2 linked regions of the Methylobacterium mesophilicum SR1.6/6 genome follow. The protein of the gene in region 1 interacts with the protein of each later gene in a pairwise test. Links are inferred from orthologs where the notes say so. Each region holds a gene or a part of one and is shown in the gene's direction. Other genes may lie near its edges.

Evidence for each region.
Region 2: the proteins of MMSR116_RS18425 (region 1) and mntR interact in binary tests that used the Escherichia coli proteins (3 or more experiments, as listed by UniProt). The link is inferred for Methylobacterium mesophilicum SR1.6/6 from one-to-one orthologs.

The regions. Positions count from the first base shown.
Region 1 is NZ_CP043538.1:3,839,885-3,848,590, reverse strand. Bases 3,751-6,729 are described here. They hold MMSR116_RS18425 (methionine ABC transporter ATP-binding protein), read left to right. Parts: upstream 3,751-4,653; coding sequence 4,654-5,805; downstream 5,806-6,729. Other genes in these bases: MMSR116_RS18415 (LLM class flavin-dependent oxidoreductase), read left to right, coding at 6,561-6,729; MMSR116_RS18420 (methionine ABC transporter permease), read left to right, coding at 5,852-6,505; MMSR116_RS18430 (MetQ/NlpA family ABC transporter substrate-binding protein), read left to right, coding at 3,854-4,654. Outside these bases: MMSR116_RS18455 (arsenic transporter), read right to left, coding at 1-597; MMSR116_RS18450 (metallophosphoesterase family protein), read right to left, coding at 667-1,890; MMSR116_RS18445 (hypothetical protein), read right to left, coding at 2,242-2,433; MMSR116_RS18440 (YeeE/YedE family protein), read left to right, coding at 2,698-3,108; MMSR116_RS18435 (YeeE/YedE family protein), read left to right, coding at 3,105-3,587; more of MMSR116_RS18415, read left to right, coding at 6,730-7,979; MMSR116_RS18410 (helix-turn-helix domain-containing protein), read right to left, coding at 7,989-8,706. UniProt on the Escherichia coli protein: Part of the ABC transporter complex MetNIQ involved in methionine import. Responsible for energy coupling to the transport system. It has also been shown to be involved in formyl-L-methionine transport.
Region 2 is NZ_CP043538.1:200,766-209,254, forward strand. Bases 3,051-5,812 are described here. They hold mntR (manganese-binding transcriptional regulator MntR), read left to right. Parts: upstream 3,051-4,081; coding sequence 4,082-4,543; downstream 4,544-5,812. Other genes in these bases: MMSR116_RS00975 (Nramp family divalent metal transporter), read right to left, coding at 3,051-3,925; MMSR116_RS00985 (zinc-binding metallopeptidase family protein), read right to left, coding at 4,559-5,755. Also shown: MMSR116_RS00965 (thiamine pyrophosphate-binding protein), read left to right, coding at 1-1,689; MMSR116_RS00970 (dienelactone hydrolase family protein), read right to left, coding at 1,715-2,458; more of MMSR116_RS00975, read right to left, coding at 2,597-3,050; MMSR116_RS00990 (DUF2126 domain-containing protein), read left to right, coding at 5,972-8,489.

The DNA.
Region 1 (8,706 bases):
CACCGCGTAGGTCGTCACGATGGCGAGCAGGGAGGGCAGGGCGAACAGGCCGAGCCAGCGCACCAGCGGCGGCATGTGCTCGGCGAAGACCACGAGGTTGGCGGGGTTCGAGATCGGCAGCACGAAGCTCGCCGCGTTGGCGATGAAGGCGCAGATGAACAGGTAGGGAAGGGGGTTCTCCACCTTGGCGGCCTTGGTGGCCGCGTAGACGGCCGGGGTGAGCACCACCGCGCAGGCGTCGTTCGACAGGAACACCGTCACGACGGTGCCGACGAGGTAGACGAGGGTGAACAGCCGCGTCGCCGAGCCCTTGGCGGCGCGCACCGCGATTCCGGCGAGCCAGTCGAACAGGCCCTCCTTCCGGGCGACCTCCGACATCAGCATCATGCCGACGAGGAACAGGTAGACGTCGGTCCCCTTCAGCACGCCTTCCCAGGCGGTGGCGGGGGCGAGCAGGCCGAGGGCGACGAGGGCGCCGGCGCCGAGCACCGCCCAGATCGCCTCCGGCCAGGAGAACGGCCGCAGGATGACGCCGAGGGTCGCGAGGGCCGCGATCGCCCAGGTCGTGATGTTGGGGGTCAGCGTCAGCGCGCCCATCGGGTCCGGTCGTCCTCTATCGGGGTTTCGAATCGTGCGGTGCGGTGTGGAGCGCTTCGGGGCTGGGGACTACCAGTCCCGGCCGTGGCGGTTCGGGCCGAGCTGGTCGCCCCGGAGACCCTTCTCGGGCCAGGCGGAGAGCCGGTGGGCGTCGCTGCCGGGGCGGTCATGCGCGGGGGGCGGCACGAAGCTCGGGCCCACGGGCTCGATCACCTCGGTGTCGTCCGTGCCGGAGCCGTCCGCGACCGTGACGGCGAGGCGGCGCATGCCCTCCCGCCACGGGATCCGGGCATGGACCGTGCGGGGGCCATCGGGCCGCATCGGGTGGGGCGGACCGCCATCGACGCGCAGGTGGCAGCGCCAGTCGGCCTGCGGCCGGCCCGACAGCACGAGGGCCCGCGCCGAGATCGTGCCGTCGGGCACGTCGAGGGGCGCGGTGGCGAGGCGCCGGTCGGCGGGGCTCGTGACCATGACGAAGGGCAGCGCCCGGTCGAGGGGCTTGAACCGCCAGCTCGTCACGGGCCCGTCGATCGCCGCGACCGCGTAGCCCACCGAGCCGTCCTCGTTCTGTCCGACCGAGCGGGCCGCCGCGTAGAGCGTGCGCCCGTCCGGGGCGAGCTCGTTGTAGTGGGTGTGGCCCATCTCGACGAGGCGCACGCCGTGGTGGCGGATCAGGCCGGAGAGTTCCTCCCGCTCGTCGGGCACGCGGAGGTCGTCCGGGTAGGTGTGGGTGAAGATCGCGCAGGGCAGGCCTCGTTCGTCCGCCTGGGCCAGCTCGTCGGCGAGCCACGCGAGCTGGCGCGGACCGAGGCGGAAATCGAGGCCGAACCCCTTCTCGCCGTAGCCGGCGCTGATCATGTCGAGGAACAGGCAGCGCACCCCCGCGACGGTCTCGGCGTAGTAGGTCTGCGTGACGGGCGCCGGGTCGCGCGGGCGGGGCAGGTCGTGCCGGAGCGCCGCGTGCCCGCCGCCGCGGGGGCTGCCGGCGACCGCGGCGAACAGGGCGCCGAAGTCCGTCATCGTGCCGTACTGGCGGTCGTGGTCCCCGGCGATCAGGCGCACCGGCAGGTCCGGGTGCCGGTCGAGCGCGTCGCGCAGGAGGGCGTACTGCTCCGCCCGGCCATCCTCGGCGAGGTCACCCGGCAGGTAGGCGAAGTCGAGGAGGCCGTTCCCGTGCAGGCCCGCCACCTCGGCGAGGATCGCCCGCAGGTCGTCGGCGTTGCGGTCGCCCGCCCGCTCCAGATGAAGGTCGCCGATATGCGCGAAGGCGAACACGCGGTGATGCACGCTCATCGCGCGCCCGAGGTGCCGGATGCGACGGCATCCGACCTGCGCGATCCGTGAACCCCCTGAGCCATCGTACCCCCCGGACAGGCCCGACACCCCCGGCCGGAGATCGGCCGCGGCTGTTGCGACCGGCCTGACGTTTCGGACACGGCCGGGTTCCGGTGCTCGGAGGTGGCGTGCGGGAGCGGGCACCTACTTTTTCGTGATCGATGCTCCGAAGACGGGTCAGAGGCGGGAAGTGTCGGGAAAGCAGACACCTCGTGTCTTCTTCCCCGACATGCCTCGCGCCTTCGGGGACGACAGTTGCGCGGTCCGGGCAGAGCTCGCCGGGCGCGGGCAGAGACTTCCGCAGACGGCTCAGTGCACGCGGCGGAACAGGTCCGGCAGGTAGCGCTCCAGCGTATCGTGCCCCTCGAACTTCACGTCCACGGTGGGTGCGGCGCCGCCCGGCCGATGCACGCCCACCACCCGGCCGCGGGCATGGCGCCAGATTCCCAGGATCTCGGCGAGGTCGAGTCGCTCGAACATGACCTCGTCGCCCTGCGACATGGCCGGAGCGGGCCAGGCCGCCCGATGAGGTCGGCGGGGTGCCGCATCCTCTCGGGAAGGCTCTTCCCCCGCCTCCCGGGACGCGGAGGAGGTTTCGTTCGCGGAGTGCTCGCGGAAGAGCATGATCTTCACTAAGCCGTTGCGATATCGTGATAATTGCAGCTGAAGCCGGATCCGGCAAGGCTTGTTCCGGCCCCGAGGGAGCGCTACCAATCCGCACGCGGCCGCGCCTGCGGCCAGGCGAATCGCGACCCGGGACCGTCCATGGGCACCTACCTCCCCGCGTTGGCCGGCGGCCTGCTGATCGGCGCATCGGCCGCGCTGCTGCTCCTCCTGAACGGCCGGATCGCCGGCATCAGCGGCCTCGTCGCGAGCCTTGGCCGCCCGGGCGGCCACCGCCTCGCCGATGCCGCCTTCCTGCTCGGCCTGGTCCTCGGGCCGCCGGCCTTCGCGCTGCTGGCCGGGCACTGGCCGGACATGCGAATCCAGGCCGGGTTGCCGGTCCTGGCGCTGGCCGGGCTGCTGGTCGGCTTCGGCACCCGCCTCGGCTCCGGCTGCACCTCCGGGCACGGCGTCTGCGGCCTTGCCCGGCTGTCGCCGCGGTCGATCGTGGCGGTGCTGGTGTTCCTCGCCACCGGCATGCTGACGGTCGCCGCCGTGCGGGGGCTGGCGTGAGCGTGGCCCTGCGCGTCGCCGTGGCCCTCGCGTCGGGGCTCATCTTCGGGCTCGGCCTCGCCCTGTCGGGGATGCTCGACCCGGCCCGCGTGCGCGGCTTCCTCGACGTCGCGGGCGCCTGGGATCCGACCCTCGTCTTCGTCCTCGGCGGCGCCGTCACGGTCTCGGGGCTGGGCTATTTCCTGAGCCGCCGCCGGTCCGGACCGGTGCTGGGGACCCGGTTCGATGGGCCCAGCAAGCGCCGGATCGACGCGCCGCTCGTCGGCGGGGCGGCCCTGTTCGGGATCGGCTGGGGGCTCTCGGGTTTCTGCCCCGGCCCGGCCGTCGCGGCGCTCTCCACGGGCGCGACCCCGGTCCTCGTCTTCGTCGCCGCCATGCTCGCCGGGATGGCGCTCCACGATCTCGGGCGCGGCGCTGCGGAGCGCCGGGACACGGCCGCGCCGCCCCTGGATCCGCGCGGTGGAGGCACCCCGGCCTGAACCCAGTGGGTCGCAGCATTCCGATTTAAGAAATCGCGCGAGCGGAGATCGTTCGTATCGGCAGATCTCGATCTTTAGAATGTTCGGCCCGGTGTACTTGATCTAGACAGTGCTCAACAAGATCAGCCGGAGGCACTTGCGCCGCTCATCCTGCGGGATGGCCGGCCGTGCGCCGGTGCGCGCAGGAAGGCCGCCTCCGCGCACGATCCCGCCCTCCACACCCTGCCCTGGCTCGATCGAGCCGCCGCGAGCCAGAGTTCCGCCCGATGACGTTCCTGCGTTTCCTCGCCGCCCTGGGACTCGCCCTCTGCGCAGTCTCGGCCCGGGCCGAGAGCCTCAAGATCGGCACCGTCCCGGGCGCCTACAGCGACGCCGCCCACGTGGCGGCCCGGGAGGCCAAGGCCCAGGGCCTCGACGTCCAGGTCATCGAGTTCAGCGACTGGACGACGCCGAACGTCGCGCTGGATGCCGGCGACGTCGACGTGAACTTCTTCCAGCACCGGCCCTTCATGGAGAACGCCGCGAAGCAGAAGGGCTACCAGTTCGCGATCGTGGGCCTCGGGATCCTGCAGAATATCGGCCTGTATTCCCTGAAGCATAAGAGCTTCGCCGAGATCCCGACGGGCGGCACGGTGGCGATCGCCAACGATCCCGTGAACCAGGGTCGCGCCCTGCTGCTGCTCCAGAAGGCCGGGCTGATCACGCTGAAAGACGGGGTCGGCTTCCTCGGCACCCTCGACGACATCACCGCGAACCCCAAGACACTGCGATTCACCGAGGTCGAGGGGCCGCAACTCGTCCGGATCACCCGCGACGTCGATCTCGCACAGGGCTACCCGCACTTCATCGTGGCGTCCGGCAGCTTCGACCCGACAAGCGGCCTGATCTACTCCGGCATCGAGGACAAGCTCTTCGCCGTGAGCTTCGTCACCAAGGCGTCCCGCAAGGACGACCCGGCCATCGCCAAGTTCGTCAAGCTGTTCCAGAACTCGGACGCCGTGAAGCAGCAGATCCGCAAGTCCTTCGCCGACAGCGACAAGCTGTACCTGCTGGCGTGGCAGAACTGATGGTCGGCCTCGTCTTCGACAGCCTGCGCGATCCGGGCGACCGGATCGCCGCCGGACCGCGGCGCCGGACCGCCGCACAGGCGACCGTGACGACCTCGCCCGGCCGGGCCGCCGGCACGGTGCGGTTCGAGGCGGTCTCCAAGACCTACCGGACCGCCGCCGGGCCGGTCCAGGCCCTCGACGGCGTCGATCTCGCCATCCCGGCCGGGGCGATCTTCGGCATCATCGGCCGCTCGGGGGCGGGCAAGTCGAGCCTGCTGCGCACCGTCAACCGGCTGGAGTCACCGAGTTCCGGCCGGGTGCTCGTCGACGGCGCGCCCATCGACGCCCTCGACACGGACGGCCTCGTGGCCCTGCGCCGCCGCATCGGCATGATCTTCCAGCACTTCAACCTGCTGGCGGCCAAGACCGTCCGGCAGAACGTGGCGCTGCCGCTGTCGGTGGCGGAAATTCCCAGGGCCGAGATCGGCCCCCGGGTCGCGGAGGCGCTGCGCCTCGTCGGGCTGGAGGACAAGGCCGACACCTACCCGTCCCGGCTCTCCGGCGGGCAGAAGCAGCGGGTCGGCATCGCCCGGGCGCTCGTGAGCAGCCCCGAGATCCTGCTCTGCGACGAGGCGACCTCCGCCCTCGACCCGGAGACGACGCTGGCAATCCTCGACCTGTTGCGGGACATCAACCGCCGGCTCGGGATCACCGTCATCCTGATCACCCACGAGATGAGCGTGATCCGCGAGATCTGCAGCGACGTGGTGGTGCTGGAGGGAGGCCGCGTGGTCGAGACCGGGCCGGTCTGGCGCGTGTTCGGGGCGCCCGAGCACCCGACGACGCGGGCGCTCCTCGAACCGCTCACCCGCGGCCTGCCGGCGGATCTGGCGGCCCGGCTGCAGCCCCACCCCGTGCCCGGCGGGTCCGCGATCCTGCGGATCACCTGTGCCGGGCAGGGCGCGCCCGACCTCACGGGCCTCGCGGCGGCCGCGGGGGCGCCGGTGCGATTGCTTCAGGCCGGCATCGAGCGGATCCAGGGCCACGCGGTCGGCCGGATGCTGGTCGCCGTGCCGGGGACGGATCCGGACGTGGCGGAGCGGCTGCGGGCGCTCGGCGGGGAGGTCGAGCGGCTCGGCTATGTCGGCCCGGACTTCGAGGCGGCGTGAGGCCGCCGGCGAGCCGCTGTAACCGCACCCAACCCGGAGCCCCGCCATGACCCCGCAGATGATCGACCGCCTCTGGCAGGCCTCCCTGGACACGCTGTTCATGGTCGGCATCTCGGCCGGGATCGCGGTGCTGGCCGGCATCCCGCTGGCGCTGTTCCTCGTCACCTCCGGGCCCGGTGGCATCTTCCCGGCGCCGCGGGCCAACCGGGTGGTCGGCACCCTGGTCAACGGCTTCCGCGCCGTGCCCTTCATCGTGCTGCTGGTGGCGCTGATCCCGTTCACCCGGCTGGTCGCCGGCACCACCATCGGCGTCTGGGCGGCGATCGTGCCCCTCTCGGTGAGCGCCACCCCGTTCTTCGCCCGGATCGCCGAGGTCTCGCTCCGGGAGGTGGATGCCGGCCTGATCGAGGCGGCGCAATCCATCGGCTGCCGGCGCCGGCACATCCTCGCCCACGTGCTCCTGCCCGAGGCGCTGCCCGGCATCGTCGGCGGCTTCACCATCACGGTGGTGTCGATGATCGGTGCCTCCGCGATGGCGGGCGCGGTGGGCGCGGGCGGGCTCGGCGACGTCGCCATCCGGTACGGCTATCAGCGCTTCGACACCACCGTGATGATGGTGGTGATCGCGATCCTGATCGCCCTGGTCTGCCTCGTGCAGCTCGTGGGCGACACCGCGGTGCGGCGGCTGCGCGCCCGCTGACGGATCCGCATCCCCAGGCGATCCGCCCTGATCCTGCGACCGGGAGGCCGCCACCATGACCCTGCACCTAGACGATTCGGCCTCCGAAACCACCGGAGCGACGCCGGCTGGACGGAAGCAGATCCTGTTGAACGCCTTCGACATGACCTGCGTGGGCCACATCAACCACGGCCTCTGGACCCATCCGCGCGACCGCTCGTCGGACTACAACACGCTGTCCTACTGGACCGGGCAGGCGAAGCTCCTGGAGCGCGGGCTGTTCGACGGCCTGTTCATCGCCGACATCATCGGCGTCTACGACATCTACGGCGGCGGCATCGACGTCACCGCCCGGGAGGCCGTGCAGCTTCCGGTCAACGACCCGACGCTGATGATCTCCGCCATGGCGGCGGTGACCGAGCATCTTGGATTCGGCGTGACCATCAACGTCCACCAGGAGGCGCCCTACACCTTCGCCCGCCGCCTCTCGACCCTCGACCATCTGACCGGCGGTCGGATCGGCTGGAACGTCGTCACCGGCTATCTCGACAGCGCCCATCGCGGCCAGAGCGGCGGCGCTTTGCCGGCGCACGACCGACGCTACGACTACGCGGACGAGTATCTGGAGGTGCTCTACCGGCTCTGGGAGGGAAGCTGGGACGACGCGGCCGTGCGCCGCGACCGGGAGGCCCGGGTGTTCAGCGATCCAGCCCATATCCGGCCGGTGGTGCACCGGGGCGAGTTCTTCTCGGTCGCGGGCTATCACCTGTCGGAGCCGTCGCCGCAGCGGACGCCGGTCCTCTACCAGGCGGGCGCCTCGGGCCGCGGACGCGCCTTCGCGGGCCGCCACGCGGAATGCGTGTTCATCTCCGCCCGCGATCCGGCCACCGCCCGCGACGCGGTTCGCGCCATCCGGTCCGAGGCGGTCGCGGCCGGCCGGAAGCCCGACGACGTGAAGGTCTTCGTCGGCCTCGCGGTCATTCCCGGACGGACGCGCGCCGAGGCCGAGGCGAAGCGGGACGAGTACCTGCGCTACGCCAGCCCGGAGGCGGGCCTCGCGCATTTCTCCGCCTCCACGGGGATCGACTTCGCCCGCTACGGGCTCGACGAGCCGATCCCCTACGCGCCGGGCAACGCGATCCAGTCGGCCACCGCGGCGGCGGCCAAGCGCGGGCTGACGAAGCGCGACCTCCTCGCCGAACTGCAGCTCGGCGGCCGCTACGCGGTGCTCACCGGCGACGCGGTCTCGATCGCCGACGAACTGCAGGCCTGGATCACGGATGGCGAGGTCGACGGGTTCAACCTCAGCCGGATCGTCGTGCCGGAGAGCTTTTCCGATTTCATCGACATCGTGATCCCGGAGCTTCAGGACCGCGGCCTCTACAAGACCGCCTATGCCGAGGGCTCCCTGCGGGCCAAACTCTTCCGCCGGGGCGACCGGTTGCCCGGGCGCCACCCGGCCGACACCTTCCGGCACCCGGCCGCCGCGCGGTGAGCCGCCGCCTCACAGACTCTCGATCCAGTTGCGCAGGAGTGCCCCCGGACCGTGGCCCGGACCGGTCTCCAGCCGGTGAGGCGCGTCGCTGGGGATGAAGCCGAAGCGGCGCTTGAACGCGCGCCGGAAGGTCCGCTCGTCCGAGAAGCCGACCGCGTAGGCGACCTGCGAGATCCGCGGCGGCCGCCCCGGCTCGTGCCGGGCGAGCATCCGCATCGCCGCCATGAGGCGCCGGTCGCGGATATAGGTGACGATGCCGTTCGGCGCGAACAGGCGATACAGCGTCGAGCGCGACAGTCCCAGCCGCGCGGCGATCACCGCCGGCGTCAGCTTCGGGTTGCCGAGTTCCGCCTCGACGAGGCGCCGGACCCGGATCCGGACGTCCTGATGCGGGAACGGGCGCTCGTCCGCCTGCCCGCGCAACCAGCTGGCGCAGAGCTGGGTGATCGCCGCCGAGGCCGACAGGGCCTCGCGCCGGTCCAGCAGGTCGCCGCAGGCGACCACGTTCGCCACGAAGGTGTGGACCAGACGCCCGAACGGGTCGCCGTCATGATCGAGGGGGCGGCCGTGCAGGGCGTCCGGGTGGCAGCCCTGCTGCTCAAGCAGGGAGCGGGGGATCAGGACGTTCGTGGCGTCCACCGGACCGGCCACGATGCGCACCGGCTGCGCGAGGTCGAAGACGATGCACTGCACCTCGGTGACGGGATGGACGCACCGCTCCGTCTCC
Region 2 (8,489 bases), 3.6 Mb from region 1 along the record:
ATGCCGATCGAGACCGTGGAGGCCGCCGGCCGCCGCCGGGGCGCCGATCTCCTGGTGGAGGTGCTGCGCTCGGAGGGGGTGCGCTACATCTTCGGCAATCCCGGCACCACCGAACTGCCGCTGATCGACGCCCTCACCGAGGCGCCGGACATCGCCTACATCCTGGCCCTGCAGGAGGCGACCGCGGTGGCCATGGCGGACGGCTACGCGCAGGGCGCGCGCCGGCCCGCCTTCCTCAACCTGCACACGGCGGGCGGCCTCGGCCACGCCATGGGCGGGCTGGTGAACTCCCAGGTCTCGGGCACGCCGCTGGTGGTCACCGCCGGGCAGCAGGATCTCCGCCACGCGCTGACCGACCCGCTGCTGATGGGCGACCTCGTCGCCATCGCCGACCCGGTGATGAAATGGGCCCGCGAGGTGACGAGCCCGGACCAGATCCCGATCCTGCTGCGCCGCGCCTTCCACGATGCGGGGGCCGCCCCCTCCGGCCCGGTCTTCCTGTCCCTGCCCATGGACGTGATGGAGGCGATGAGCGCCGTGCCGGCCGGCGAGACCTCGACCATCGACCAGCGGGCGGTCGCTGGCTCCCTCGACCGCTTGGCCGAAAAGCTCGCCGCCATCGCGCCGGGCCGCCTCGCCCTGATCGCGGGCGACGAGATCGACGCTTCCGACGCCTCGGCGCAGATGGTGGCGCTGGCCGACCTGCTGGCGGCGCCGGTCTACGGCTCGTCCTGGCCGGCCCACATCCCCTTCCCCACCGCGCACCCGCTCTGGGCCGGCAACCTCCCGACCCGGGCCGACGCCATCGCCGACATCCTCGGGCGCTACGACGCGGTGTTCGCGCTCGGCGGCAAGTCTCTGATCACCGTGCTCTACTCGGACGTCTCGGCGGTGCCGCCGGGCGTTCAGGTGTTCCAGCTCTCGGCGGACGTCCGCGACCTCGGGCGCACCTACGCCACCTGCCTGTCGACGGTGGGCGACATCCGCGCCTCGCTGGACGCCCTGCTGCCGCTGCTGGCTCCCCGCCTCGCCGACCGGGCCGAGGCTTTCGCGCAGCTGCGCAGCCAAGCCGTGACCGTCCGGGCCGAGCGGCGGGCGAAGCTCGCCGCCGCCGCCGACGCGGCCTTCGAGGATCCGGTGATCGCGCCGCTGGTCGCCGCCCGGGAGGTCGCCCGCGCGGTCGGGGCCGAGACCACCATCGTGGACGAGGCGCCCGCGACGCTGACCCACCTGCGCACCTTCCTCGACAGCCCCTCGGCGCATCAATACGCGGCGATGCGCGGCGGCGTCCTCGGCTGGGGCATGCCGGCGGCGGTGGGCTTTTCCCTGGGCCTCGACCGCGCGCCCGTGGTCTGTGTCGTGGGCGACGGGGCCGCGATGTATTCGCCGCAGGCCTTGTGGACCGCCGCGCATGAAAAGCTGCCGGTCACCTTCGTGGTGATCAACAACGCCGAGTACAACATCCTCAAGACGTTCATGAAGGGCCAGGCGCACTACGCCTCGGTGCGCGCCAACCGCTTCATCGCCATGGACCTCACCGACCCGCGGGTCGATTTCTTGGCGCTCGCCGCCTCCATGGGGGTGCCCGCCCGGCGGGTGACGGCCGCCACCGACATCGCCCCGGCGATCGAGGCCGGGATCCGGTCGGGGGGCGCCAACCTCGTGGAGGTGGTGGTGCGGGCGACGTGATCGGACCCGGCGCGCGGGCGCTCGCTCAGCCCGCGCGGCGCAGCGTGCGCCCGAAGAGTCCGAGCATCGCGTCCCAGCCGCGCGCGGCGGCGGCTGGGTCGTAGACGGGAAAATCCGGCATCATCCAGCCATGCGCGGCGGGATAGGTCTCCGCCCCGTACCGGACACCCCCCTGGCTCAGCGCCGCCTCCAGCCGCTCGGCCATCTCGGGCGGGTAGCTGCGATCGTTCTCGGCCGCGGCGATGTAGACCTCCGCCTTCAGTTGCGGCGCGAGGCGGTGGGGACTCGCCGGCTCATCGGTCGCCAGATTGCCGCCGTGAAAGCTGGCCACGGCCGCGAAACGCTCGGGATACGTCCCGGCCGCCGTCAGCGCCATGCGGCCGCCCATGCAGAAGCCCACCGCCCCGACCACGCGGCCCGCGACGTCGTCCCGGGTATCGAGATAGGCGAGCAGAGCACCCGTATCCGCGGCCGCCTTCACGTTGTCGGTCGTGGCCATCAGCGGCCCCAGGATGGTGCGGAAGTCGCCCTTGAACACCTCCGCGGGCACGAATGGCTCGTACGGTCCGTAGCGATAGAAGAGGTCCGGCAGCAGCACGAGATAGCCGCCCGCCGCGAGCTGCCGCGCCATGTCGAGCAGACCCGGCCGGATGCCGCCGGCATCCATGTAGAGGATCGCCGCGGGCCAGGGCCCGGCGCCCTCGGGCGTGACGACGTGTGTCGGGCACGTCCCGTCCTGGGTTCGGATCGCGACTTCTTGGACGACCATGGGGCGTTCCTCGACCGGGCGGTGAGGCCTTCTGCGCCCGGTCACCGGAAACCGCCAGGGGGCGGAGGCCGGTTTGTCGAACACCCGTTCCTGCCCGTCCGGATCCAGGACGGGCGCGCCGGCAGCGGGCGCGCGGGCTCACTCCAGTCCCGGCACCGGCACCCCGAAGGCCGCCGCCAGCAGCACCATGTTGAGCGCGAGCACCACCGCGGCCCCCGCCACCGCGGCCGCCTGGGTCAGCGGCCCGTTTGCGAAGGGACCCATCACGCTGCGCCGCCGGGTGAACACCACCAGGGCCACCATCGGCACCGGCAGGGCGAGCGACAGTACCACCTGGGACAGGACCAGCGCCTGCGTCGGGTCGACGCCGATCGCCACCACCACGAAGGCCGGCAGCATCGTCACCAGCCGGCGGACGAGGAGCGGGATGCGCCAGCCGGTGAAGCCCTGCATCACCAATTGCCCGGCAAGCGTGCCCACCACCGAGGAGGAGATCCCGGAGGCGAGCAGCGACACCAGGAAGGCCGCCCCCGCGGCGGGACCCAGCAGCGGCGTCAGGGTGCGGTAGGCCTCGCCGATCTCCGCCACCTCGCTGTGGCCGAGATGGAAGGCCGCCGCCGCCATGATCACCATCGCCATGTTGACGAGCCCCGCCAGCAGCAGCGCCACCACCACCTCGCGGTTCGAGTAGCGCACCAGCAGGCGCCGGTCGGCCTCGGTGCGGGGATTGCCCCGGCTCTGCGTGAGGCCCGAGTGCAGGAACAGCGCGTGCGGCATCACGGTGGCGCCGATGATCCCCACCGCGATGGTGAGCGCCTGCGCGTCCGGAATTTTTGGGGTGACGAGGCCCTTGGCGGCCTCGCCCCAGGCCACGGGCGCCACCAGCAGCTCGACCGCGTAGCAGAGGCCGATCGTGCCGACCATCGCGCCGATGGCGATCTCCAGCGGCCGGAAGCCCTCATGCTCCAGGAGCAGGATCGCGTAGGTGACGATCGCGGTGATCCCCATGCCGGCCATCAGCGGCATGCCGGTGAGCAGCGACAGGCCGATGGCGCCGCCGAGGAACTCCGCGAGGTCGGTGGCCATGGCGGCGACCTCGCTGATGCCCCAGAGGGCGAGGCGCACCGGCCGCGTCGTCGCGTCCCGGCAATGCTCCGCGAGGTTCTTTCCCGTCACGATCCCGAGCTTGGCCGAGAGCGCCTGGAACAGCATCGCCGTGAGGTTGGCGAGCAGCACCACCCAGAGCAGGCCGTAGCCGTAGCGGGCGCCGGCCTGGATGTTGGTGGCGAAGTTGCCGGGGTCCATGTAGGCGATCGACGCCGTGACGGCCGGACCTGCGAACAGCAGGAACCGGCCGCGGCCGCCCTTCCGCCCGTCGAGGACGTCGCGGATGGCGCCCTCGGTCCGCCGGCTCATCGCTCCGGGCGCGGCGCCGCCCGGGGCCGTCGCGGCGTTCGGCGCCACCATGATCACCCCCACCTCAAAGATATAGCGTAGGCTATATTCGCGGCTGAGCCCGTCGGATGCAAGAGGTGCGTGCCGCTCTCACGGGACTCCCCTGCCGGCCCCGGTGTTTGCTAGACAGGGCGGGGGCGGCGCATGCGAGCCGAGAGGGGGAAGCCGATGCAGGACGCATCCGAGCCGGGCTCGCCGGAGACCGTGCTGGTCGATCCGGAGCGGCACGTGGAGAGCTTCCGCCAGGCGCGCGAGGCGAGGCGCTCGGAGCTGGTCGAGGATTACGTCGAATTGATCGACGACCTGATCGGCGACGGCGGCGAGGCGCGGCAGGTGGACATCGCGGCCCGCCTCGGCGTGGCGCAGCCGACCGTCGCCAAGATGCTCAAGCGCCTGTGCGAGGACGGTTTCGTCCAGCAGCGGCCCTATCGCGGCGTTTTCCTGACCGAGGCCGGCCGGCGGCTGGCCGTCCAGGCCCGGGAGCGCCACCGGATCGTGGAGCGCTTCCTCTGCGCGCTGGGGGTGAGCCCCGAGACCGCCCGGCGGGACGCGGAGGGGATCGAGCACCACGTCAGCGCCGAGACGCTCGAGGCGTTCCGGGCCTTCGCGGAGCGGCACGGGCGGACGTGACCGGCCGCCCCGCCCTCACACCGTCGGCGCCGCCACCTTCTGGCGCAGGCCCAGGATCACCGCCCGGAGCATCTCGGCCCCGGCCTCGCCGGCATCCGGCAGGGTGCCGGTGCGGGAGGCGTAGATCCGCTCGTGCACGAAGGCGAGCTTGGCGATCACCGCGGGCGTCAGCTTGAACGGGTAGAGCGCCGGCTGGCCCATGCTGTGGGACAGCGAGTTGATCGCGTAGGTCAGCGGCAGCCACGCGGCGATCAACCGGTCGAGATCCAGGGTGTTGTAGGGATCGAAGTCGATCACGGTCGGCGCCTGCGGCACCGCATGCGCCCTCTGACGCAGGCGCGGGCGCACGTGCAGCTCGAAGGTCGAGGCGGTCTCGACCGTGTCGACGATGTGCAGGTAATGCGCGAAGGTCTCGGCGAAATCCTCCCAGGGATGGGCGGTGGCGTAGGCCGAGACGTAGGCCTCGTCCCAGTCGGCCGGCGCGCCCCTGGCGTAGTGGTCCTGCAGGGCCTGGACGTAGTTCAGCCGCTCGTCGCCGAACAGCGCCCGGAAGGATTCCCAGGAGGGGCTGTTCAGCACCAGCAGATACCAGAAGTAATGTCCGATCTCATGCCGGAAATGGCCGAGCAGCGTGCGGTAATGCTCGCCGAACAGGATCCGGCGGCGCTCCCGCTCGACATCGTCGGCCTCGGCGATGTTCATGGTGATCAGGCCGTTGATGTGGCCCGTCAGCACCGGCGGCCCGCCGGAAAAGCTCTCGGACGGATCGACCAGGAAGTCGAAGGCCAGGCCGTCGGTGTACTGGGCGCGGGTTGCCAGCGGCAGTTCCAGGCGCAGCAGCGAGTAGAACAGCCGGTGCTTGGCCGCCTCGATCTGCCGCCAGCGGGTCAGGTTCCAGCCCTGCGACAGGTCCGGCACCACGCGGTTGTGGCGGCAGGCGGTGCAGTAGATGTCGGGGCTGTCCTCCGGCACCAGCCAGTTGCAGGCCTCCGACAGGGCGTTGTTGCAGCGCCGGTAGCGCCGGCCGGGATCCGCGTAGGCGTGGAAGACCTGGGCGCCGCCCATGAGCGGATGGGCCGAGAAACCCTGCGGCTCCAGGGCCGAGACCTCGTGGACCGCGCAGGTATAGCCCAGTGGCCGCGCGCAGCTCTCGCAGGCGGTCGCCTCGAAGGTGACCGGCTGGTCGCAGGCCTGGCACTGGAAGATCTTCATCGTGCGGTCCCGGACCGGCCGGCGGTCCACCAGCCGGTCAAGCGGGGCCGGCCGGCAAAGTTCCTGCCAAAAGCTGCGGGGAGCCGCCGTCACCGCACGAAAATTGCTTGTGCCCCGATCTGTGTCGCATAACCGCGCGGTGGGGGCCGACGCTCGACCTGCCGCGATGTCCGGTACCGGCTACGAGGCCGTATTCATCCTTCAAACGGAGCCATCGTGTCGATCAAAGCCGCCCTGCACCACGTCACGCATTACCGCTACGACCGGCCGATCAGCCTCGGTCCCCAGGTGATCCGCCTGCGCCCGGCCCCGCACGCGCGCACCAAGGTCCCGGCCTACGCGCTGACGGTGACGCCCGCCAACCACTTCCTGAACTGGCAGCAGGACCCGAGCGGCAACTGGCTCGCCCGCCTCGTCTTCCCGGAGAAGACCGACGAGCTGAAGATCGAGGTCGACCTCACCGCCGACATGGCGGTGATCAACCCGTTCGACTTCTTCGTGGAGGACTACGCCCAGACCCATCCCTTCCCGTACCACGCCGACCTCGCGGAGGAACTGGCGCCCTACCGCGCCGCCGTGGATGCCGAGTGCCCCGAGATGGAGGCGCTGCTGGCCCGCCTTCCGGAAGAGCCCAACACCGTCCAGTTCCTGGTGGCGCTGAACGGCCTGATCGCCCGGGAGACCGCTTACGGCGTCCGGATGGAGCCCGGCGTCCAGACCCCCGCCGAGACCCTGCGGCTCAGGAGCGGGTCGTGCCGGGATTCCGCGTGGCTCCTCGTGCAGGTGCTGCGCCGGATCGGCTTCGCCGCCCGGTTCGTCTCCGGCTACCTGATCCAGCTCGTCCCCGACACCACCGCGGTGGACGGCCCCACGGGCGCGTCGGCCGACTTCACCGACCTGCACGCCTGGGCCGAGGTCTACCTGCCGGGCGCCGGCTGGGTCGGACTGGACGCGACCTCGGGCCTGCTCACCGGCGAGGGCCACATCCCGCTCGCCGCGACGCCGCACCACCACTCGGCCGCGCCGATCTCGGGGGCGATGGAGCCCGCCGAGACGACCTTCGACTTCGGGATGAGCATCACCCGCGTCGCCGAGACGCCGCGGATCACCAAGCCGTTCTCGGACGCGGTCTGGTCGGCCATGGACGCGCTGGGCGAGCGGGTCGACGCCGACCTCGCCGCGCAGGACGTGCGGCTCACCATGGGCGGCGAGCCGACCTTCGTGTCGGTGGACGATTTCGAATCGCCCGAGTGGAACATCGCGGCCGTCGGACCCACGAAGCGGGGGCTCGCCGACCAGCTCATCCGGCGCCTGCGCGACCGGTTCGGCCCCGGGGGCCTGCTCCATTACGGCCAGGGCAAGTGGTATCCCGGCGAGAGCCTGCCCCGCTGGGCCTTCGCCCTGTACTGGCGCAAGGACGGCAGGCCGATCTGGCGCAACCCGGACCTGATCGCCCCGGAGGCGGCGCCCGGGGCGGAGGGGACCGCCACCATCGCGCAGGCCAAGGCGCTCGCCGACGGGCTGGCCCGCCGCCTCGGCCTGGCGGACTACGTCATGCCGGCCTTCGAGGACGGCGAGCTCTGGGAGAAGAAGGTCGCGGCGCTCTCGGTCAACGTCACGCCCGCAGAGGCCCGGTCCGGCTCGGCCGAGTTCGATGCGCGGATCCAGCGGGTCTACGCGCGGGGCCTCGGCGAGGCGGCGGGCTACGTCCTGCCGCTCGCCAGCCTGCCGACCGGCCAGGACGGCGATGCCGACCGCGTCTGGATCTCGGAGACGTGGGAATTCCGGCGCGGCGCCGCCTTCCTGGTGCCCGGCGACTCCCCCGTGGGCTTCCGCCTGCCCCTGTCGTCCCTGCCCTACGTGCCGCCGGAGCACTATCCCTACTACCAGCCGCAGGACCCGCTGGAACCCCGCGCGGCGCTGCCCGACGGCCATCCCGGCGCGACGACGGCCAACGGCTCCGGGATCACCGGCGTCGCGGTGCGCACGGCCCTGTCGATCGAGCCCCGGGACGGGGTGGTGCGGGTGTTCATGCCGCCGGTGCAGCGCGTCGACGAGTACCTCGAGCTCGCCGCCCACCTGGAGGCGACGGCCGCGGAGCTGAACCTGCCGATCCAGATCGAGGGCTACGAGCCGCCTTACGACCCGCGGATCGGCGTCATCAAGGTCACCCCCGATCCCGGCGTGATCGAGGTGAACGTCCACCCGGCCGCCTCCTGGCGGGAGGCGGTTTCCATCACCACCGACCTCTACGGCGAGGCGCGCCAGACCCGGCTCGGCGCCGAGAAGTTCATGACCGACGGGCGCCACACCGGCACCGGCGGCGGCAACCACGTGGTCATGGGCGGCGTCACGCCCGACGATTCCCCGTTCCTGCGCCGGCCCGACCTGCTGAAGAGCCTCGTGCTCTACTGGCAGCGCCACCCGGCGCTCTCGTACCTGTTCTCGGGCCTCTATATCGGCCCGACCAGCCAGGCCCCGCGCATGGACGAGGCCCGCCACGACGGGCTCTACGAGCTGGAGATCGCCCTCGCCCAGATCCCCGCCCCCGACGCGCCCAACATCCCGCGCTGGCTGGTCGACCGGGTGTTCCGCAACATCCTCGTGGACGTCACCGGCAACACCCACCGGGCCGAGATCTGCATCGACAAGCTCTACTCGCCGGACGGGCCGACCGGGCGCCTCGGCCTCCTGGAATTCCGCGCCTTCGAGATGCCGCCGGACGCCCGGATGA